DNA from 2 places in the Streptomyces sp. NPDC002851 genome. Region 1 is predicted to be linked to the other one. Evidence: riboswitches for the same ligand, from Rfam matches in the RefSeq annotation. Region 1 holds a riboswitch; the other holds the start of a gene.

What was found. Region 1 has a riboswitch for thiamine pyrophosphate ahead of ACWD10_RS13455 (thiamine ABC transporter substrate-binding protein). Riboswitches for the same ligand answer to the same signal wherever they lie in the genome.
Region 2: linked by a shared signal. The riboswitch ahead of thiO (glycine oxidase ThiO) and the one ahead of ACWD10_RS13455 (thiamine ABC transporter substrate-binding protein) in region 1 are both predicted to bind thiamine pyrophosphate.

The regions. Positions count from the first base shown of each region.
Region 1 is NZ_JBSFUT010000010.1:92,567-95,962, reverse strand. Features, by position in the region: gene ACWD10_RS13460 (ABC transporter permease) at 1-632, opposite strand, end outside; gene ACWD10_RS13455 (thiamine ABC transporter substrate-binding protein) at 719-1,813, opposite strand; TPP riboswitch at 1,810-1,918, opposite strand; gene rlmN (23S rRNA (adenine(2503)-C(2))-methyltransferase RlmN) at 1,987-3,099, opposite strand; gene ACWD10_RS13445 (phosphatidate cytidylyltransferase) at 3,249-3,396, opposite strand, start outside.
Region 2 is NZ_JBSFUT010000009.1:166,794-170,189, forward strand. Features, by position in the region: gene ACWD10_RS12715 (thiazole synthase) at 1-282, opposite strand, end outside; gene thiS (sulfur carrier protein ThiS) at 286-531, opposite strand; gene thiO (glycine oxidase ThiO) at 528-1,826, opposite strand; TPP riboswitch at 1,989-2,101, opposite strand; gene ACWD10_RS12730 (NAD(P)/FAD-dependent oxidoreductase) at 2,280-3,396, shown strand, end outside.

The DNA of each region.
Region 1 (3,396 bases):
AGGGTGGCGTACGTGGGTCCGCCGAGGATCTGCACGACGCCGAAGGAGGTGAAGGTGAACAGGAACACCATGAGGGCGGCGGCCGCGACGGCGGGTCCGAGCGCGGGCAGGGTGACGCGGCGCCAGGCGGCGAGCCGGGAGGCGCCGAGCATGCGGGCGGCGTCTTCCTGGCGCGGGTCGAGCTGGGCCCAGAGGCCGCCGACGGTGCGGACGACGACGGCGTAGTTGAAGAAGACGTGCGCGAGCAGGATCGCCCACACGGTGGTGTCGAGCCGTATGCCCCACAGGTCGTCGAGCAGCCCACCGCGCCCGAGCAGCGCGAGGAAGGCGCTGCCGACGACGACGGTGGGCAGCACGAACGGCACGGTCACAACGGCCCGGAGCAGCTGCTTGCCGGGGAACTCCAGGCGCGCGAACGCGTAGGCGGCGGGCAGCGCGAGCAGCAGCGTAAGGCCGGTGGAGGCGAACGCCTGCCAGGTGGTGAACCACAGGACCTGCAACTGGTCCGGGTCGCTGAGCACGTCCGCGACCCGCCCGATCCCCCAGCCGCCGTCGACCCGCAGGCCACGGCCGACGATCGCGGAGACCGGGTAGGCGAAGAAGACGCCGAAGAACGCGACGGGCCCCAGCATGAGCCCGAGCCGCACGAGCGCCCCGCGCCCGTCGCGCGTATCGCGTACGGCGACCCGTTCTTGCCGTTCGGGCGGTGCTTCGGTCTCTACTTCAGTACGAGCGACTGCCACGACTTGACCCAGTCCTCACGGTGCTCCGCGATCTTCTTCGGGTCGACGCTGTGCGGGTCGTCGGCCTTGGCGCCGAACTTGGTGAAGATCTCGGGCAGTTCGGCATCGTCGGCGACGGGGTTGACGAACATGTTCAGGGGCATGTCGTCCTGGAACTTCTTGGAGATCAGGAAGTCGAGGAGCGCCTTGCCGCCCTTTTCGTTCTTGGCGCCGTTGAGCAGCCCGGCGAACTCGGTCTGGCGGAAGCAGGTGCCGGTGGCGACGCCGGTGGGCGCCTCCTTGGGCTGCGGCTTGGCGTAGAGGACCTCGACGGGCGGGCTGGAGGCGTAGGAGACGACGAGCGGCCGGTCGCCGCCGGTCTTCTTGCCGCTGGCGGAGCCGGAGAACTCCTCGTTGTACGCCTGCTCCCAGCCGTCGACGACCTTGACGCCGTTGGCCTTGAGCTTCTTCCAGTAGCCCTGCCAGCCGTTGTCGCCGTATTCGGCGGCGGTGCCGAGCAGGAAGCCGAGGCCGGGCGAGGAGGTGGCGGCGTTCTCGGTGACGAGGAGGTTCTTGTATGCGGGCTTGATCAGGTCGTCGAAGTTCTTCGGCGGCGCCAGCTTCTTGTCCTCGAAGAACTTCTTGTCGTAGTTGACGCAGATCTCGCCGGTGTCGACGGGCGTGACCCGGTGCTTGTCCTGGTCGAGCTGGACGTCCTCGGGGATGCGGTCGAGCCCCTTGGCCTCGTACGGCGTGAACAGGTCGTTGTCGAGCGCGCGCGACAGGAGCGTGTTGTCGACGCCGAAGAAGACGTCGCCCTGCGGGTTGCCCTTGGTCAGCACGGCCTTGTTGACGGCCTCACCGGCGTCGCCGCTCTCGAGGATCTTGACCTTGTATCCGGACTTCTTCTCGAAGTCCTTGAGGACCTCGGGCGAGACGCTGAACGACTCGTGCGTGACGAGCGTGACGGTCTTGTCGTCCCCCGCGGCGGAGGAGCCGGAACCATCGGATCCGCCGCAGGCGGCGAGGACGGTGACGCCGAGCGCGCCGCAGATCGCGGCCGCGCAGGCACGCCGAAGGCTGGTGTTCATGACTGCTGCTGACTCCCTACGCCGGTATGACCCGGATCAGGTCCGAGGGTCTGCGGCCGCTGCCGCACTCTCAGCGCCGCTGACGGCGCTCCCCTGTCGGAATTCATTTGTACGAATGCACAGTACTGCACCGGCGACGGGCCCCCTTCACCGCGGGGGCCCGGCCGGGAAGGCTACCGCTCGGAGGCGGCGAGCTGCCCGCAGGCCCCGTCGATCTCCTGGCCGCGGGTGTCGCGGATGGTGACGGGCACGCCGTGGGCGGCGATGGCCTCGACGAACGCCTTCTCGTCCTCGGGCCTCGATGCGGTCCACTTCGAGCCAGGCGTCGGGTTGAGCGGGATCAGGTTGACGTGCACCCGCTTGTTCCTGAGGAGCCGCCCGAGCAGATCGCCGCGCCACGCCTGGTCGTTGATGTCCCGGATGAGGGCGTACTCGATGGAGATGCGCCGCCCGGACTTCTCCGCGTACTCCCAGGCCGCGTCGAGAACTTCCCGCACCTTCCACCGCGTATTGACGGGTACGAGGGTGTCGCGCAGCTCGTCGTCGGGGGCGTGCAGCGAGACCGCGAGACGGCACTTGAAGCCCTCGTCGGCGAGGCGCAGCATCGCGGGCACGAGCCCGACCGTGGAGACGGTGATGCCGCGCTGCGAGAGCCCGAGCCCGTCCGGCTCGGGGTCGGTGAGCCGCCGTATCGCCCCCACCACGCGGTTGTAGTTGGCGAGCGGTTCGCCCATGCCCATGAACACGATGTTGGAGAGCCGCGCGGGCCCGCCCGGTACCTCGCCGTCGCGCAGCGCCCGCATGCCGTCGACGATCTGGTGCACGATCTCCGCGGTCGACAGGTTCCGGTCGAGCCCGGCCTGTCCGGTGGCGCAGAACGGGCAGTTCATGCCGCAGCCGGCCTGCGAGGAGATGCACATGGTGACGCGGTCCGGGTACCGCATGAGGACGGACTCGACGAGCGTGCCGTCGTGCAGCTTCCACAGGGTCTTACGGGTGGTGTCGTCGTCGCAGGAAATGTGCCGCACGACCGACATCAGCTCGGGAAGCAGCGCTTCCTGGAGCTTGCCGCGCGAACCGGCGGGGATGTCGGTCCACTCGGCGGGGTCGTGCGCGTACCGCGCGAAGTAGTGCTGCGAGAGCTGCTTGGCGCGGAACGGCTTCTCGCCGACCGCGGCCACCGCCTCCTTGCGCTCGGCGGGCGTGAGGTCGGCAAGGTGCCGCGGCGGCTTCTTGGCTCCGCGGGGCGCGACGAAGGTGAGTTCTCCGGGCTTGGGCTTAGACATGGTCGTACCAGTGTCGCAGAGATACGTATGCGGGCCCGCCGCCCTGTGGACAACGAGCCCGCACGCCCCTTTTTGCGGCTGAACCGCCGCCGCTCTCGCGGACCTGGTTGCTCGCCGTTGTGGTTACTCAATTGATGGTGACGGTTATCTCAGCCGCCCCCTACGAAAAGGACCAGCAAGAGCCAGACCACTGGGGCCGTCGGCAGCAGCGAGTCGAGCCGGTCCATGATGCCGCCGTGGCCGGGGAGCAGGGTCCCCATGTCCTTGATGCCGAGGTCCCGTTTGATCATGGACTCG
Region 2 (3,396 bases), on a different contig from region 1:
GGTGCCGAGCGCCTCACGGGCCAGCCGCGCCGTGAGCACCGCCTCCCCGGCCGTGAAGCAGCCCGCGGTGTTGGGCAGTACCTGGATGTCGAGCTTCTGGAGGACGGAGAGGACCGAGCCCTTGACGGCCGGGTCGACGCGGCGCATCGCCACGGTCGTGAGCTCGGTGCCGGACGCGGCCAGGGACCGCTCGAGGACGTCGAGGCTGGGCGCGCCTCCGGTCCCCATGATGAGGCGGGACGAGAACGTCGTACCGCCGATGACCAGGGGGTCGTCTGCCATGGGTCAGCCTCCTTGGACGGCGGTGAGGACCTCGACGCGGTCCCCGGCGCGCAGGGTGGTGCGGTGCCACTCGCCGCGCGGGACGACGGTTTCGTTGACGGCGGCCGCGACCCCGGAGGGCGCGGCGCTCAGGCGGGCGACCAGGGCGTCGAGCGTGGTGCCCGCGGGGATGTCCTGCGGTTCGCCGTTCACGGACACGGTGATGCCGGACGGCACGGTTCCGGGGTCCGGCGCTGCTGCGGCGCTCATACGGCCTGCTCCTCGCGTACGGCCTGCTCCTCGCGCACGGTCCGCTCCTCTTCGAGGACGGCGGGAGTTGCTGCTGCGAGGTGTTCCGGTGCGGCGGGTCTTTCCCGTAGGGGAGACGCCTTTCGTACGTCTTGCGGCAGCGGCTCCTGGTGTACGTCCTGTCGTGCGTCCCGCTTCCCGTGCGCGTCGAACCGGCGGGGCGTGAACGGGCGGGCGTACTCCGGCAGTTCACCGGCCGCCAGGACGTGCGCCATGGCGTCGCCGGTGATCGGCGTCAGGAGCACGCCGTTGCGGTAGTGGCCGGTCGCCAGGTGCAGGCCGGGCAGCGCCGTGGGGCCGAGCAGCGGGGCGTTGTCCGGGGAACCGGGGCGCAGCCCGGCACGGGTCTCGGTGAGCGGCAGCTCGGTGAGCCCGGGCACCAGCTCGTGGGCGTCCCGGAGCAGCTCGTACACCCCGCCCGCGGTGACCGTGGTGTCCCAGCCCTGCTCCTCGCTGGTGGCGCCGATCACCAGCTCGCCGTTCTCGCGCGGCACCAGGTAGACGTGGCTGCCGCGGACCACGGCGCGCACCGTGCGGCTGAGGAACGGCGCGTACGCGGGCGGCACGGTCAGACGGAGCACCTGCCCCTTGACCGGCCGCACCGGCGGTACGACCTCGGCGGGCACCCCGGCGAGGTCACCGCTGCGGCTGCCGGTCGCGAGCACCACCTGGTCCGCGGTCAGCTCGGTGCCGTCCGCGAGCACCGCGCCGCGCGCCCGGTCGCCGACCACCGTGAGCCGGTCCGCCGCCTGCCGGTGAAAGGTCACCCCGGCCCGCTCGCACGCCGTGACCAAGGCACGGGCGAGCCGCCGCGGGTCGATCTGGTGGTCCCCGTCGACCCGCAGGCCGCCGCGTACGCCCGGCGCGAGCAGCGGTTCGAGGCGGCGGCACGCGCGGCCCGAGAGCCACTGCGAGTCGAGCCCCGAGCGGTGCTGGAGGGCGTGCAGTTCGCGCAGATGGGCACGGTCGTCGGCGTCGAGCGCGACGGCGAGCGTGCCGCACCGGCGGTAGCCGAGGTCCTGGCCGCTCGCCTCCGCCAACTCGGCGGCGAAGGCCGGATAGCGCTCCGCCGAGGCGAGGTTGAGGGCGAGCAGCGTCTCCTCGCCGTAGTGCAGTTCGGAGACGGCGCCGAGCATGCCTGCCGCCACCCGGGCCGCGCCGCCGCCCGGCTCCGGGTCCACGACCTCGACGCGCAGCCCGCGCTGCGCCGCGCGCCACGCGGTGACGAGGCCGATGATCCCGCCGCCGAGCACCAGTACGTCGTGACTGCTGCCGCCGGAGGGCGGTGTGAGTGGCGTCCGTACTTCAGTAGTGGCCGTTTTCGTGGGCGTGCGCACTTCAGCGGGCGTGCGCGCTTCAGTGGGCGTACGCACTTCAGTAGGGGCCGCTTTCGCGGGCGTGTGCGCTGTGCGTGGAGGCATGGGCGTCCAGCCCCTCCCTTCGCCGGCATGACCCGGATCAGGTTCGTACGGTCGGAGGCGCGTGAGCCTCCCTCTCAGCCCGGTGCGTCCGGGCTCCCGCGTGTGGTCTCTGCCGGCCACCCTAGCTCTTGGCCCCGGTCACCTGAAGGGCGCCGGGTCCGGTGCTGTGCACTACGTCACGTACCGGCCTCGATCACCACTCTCCCTGACGACGCGTCAGTTGATTAGGGTGATCGTGTGAGCGAGCAGAGGCAGCAGAAGCAGCGCGTCGTCATCGTCGGCGCGGGAATGGCCGGCGTACAGACCGCCGTGGCGCTGCGCGAGCAGGGCTTCACCGGTGAGGTCCTGGTAATCGGCGCCGAGCCCCACCAGCCCTACGACCGGCCGCCGCTGTCCAAGGCCGTACTGCTCGGCAAGGCCGAGGGCTCCGCCTTCGACATCGACTTCGAGCAGCTCGACGTCGAGCTGAGCCTCGGTCACGAGGTCACCGGGGTCCGCCCGGACGCGCACGAGGTCGACACCGACCGCGGCCCGGTCCCGTACGACGTCCTGGTCCTCGCCACCGGCGCCGAACCGCTGCGCCTGCCCGGCACCGAGGGCGTGCCCGGCGTCCATCTGCTGCGCACCCTGGACGACGCGGACCGGCTCCGTCCGGTGCTCGCCGAGCAGAGCGAGATCGTGGTCGTGGGAGCCGGCTGGATCGGCGCCGAGTTCGCCACCGCCGCGCGCGAGGCGGGCTGCGCGGTCACCGTCGTCGAGGCCACCGACCGGCCGCTCGCCGGGGCGCTGCCCGCCGAGGTCGCCGCCCCGATGGCCGCCTGGTACGCGGACGCCGGGGCGGCCCTGCGCACGCACGCGCGCGTGGCGCGGATCGAGCCCGGCGCCGTGATCCTGGACGACGGCACCCGGCTGCCCGCCGGAGCCGTCGTCGTCGGCATCGGCGCCCGCCCGACCACCGCCTGGCTGTCCGGCTCCGGCATCGACACCGGCCCGGACGGCGCGATCGTCGCGGACGCCGCGCTGCGCACCTCGGCGCCCGATGTGTACGCGGTGGGGGACTGCGCCTCGTTCCCGTCAGGCCGGTACGGCCAGCGGCTCCTGGTGCACCACTGGGACAACGCCCTGCAGGGCCCGCGCACCGTCGCGGCGAACATCATCGGTGAGACCCCGGCGGTCTACGACCCGGTCCCGTACTTCTGGTCCGAGCAGTTCGGCCGCTTCGTGCAGTACGCGGGCCACCACGCCGCCGCGGACACCCTGGTGTGGCGCGGCGACCCGTCGGGTCCGGCCTGGTCGGTGTGCTGGCTGCGCGACCGCGCCCTGGTCGCCCTGCTCGCCGTGGGGCGTCCGCGCGACCTGGCGCAGGGGCGCCGCCTGATCGAGTCGGGCGTACCCCTCGACGCGG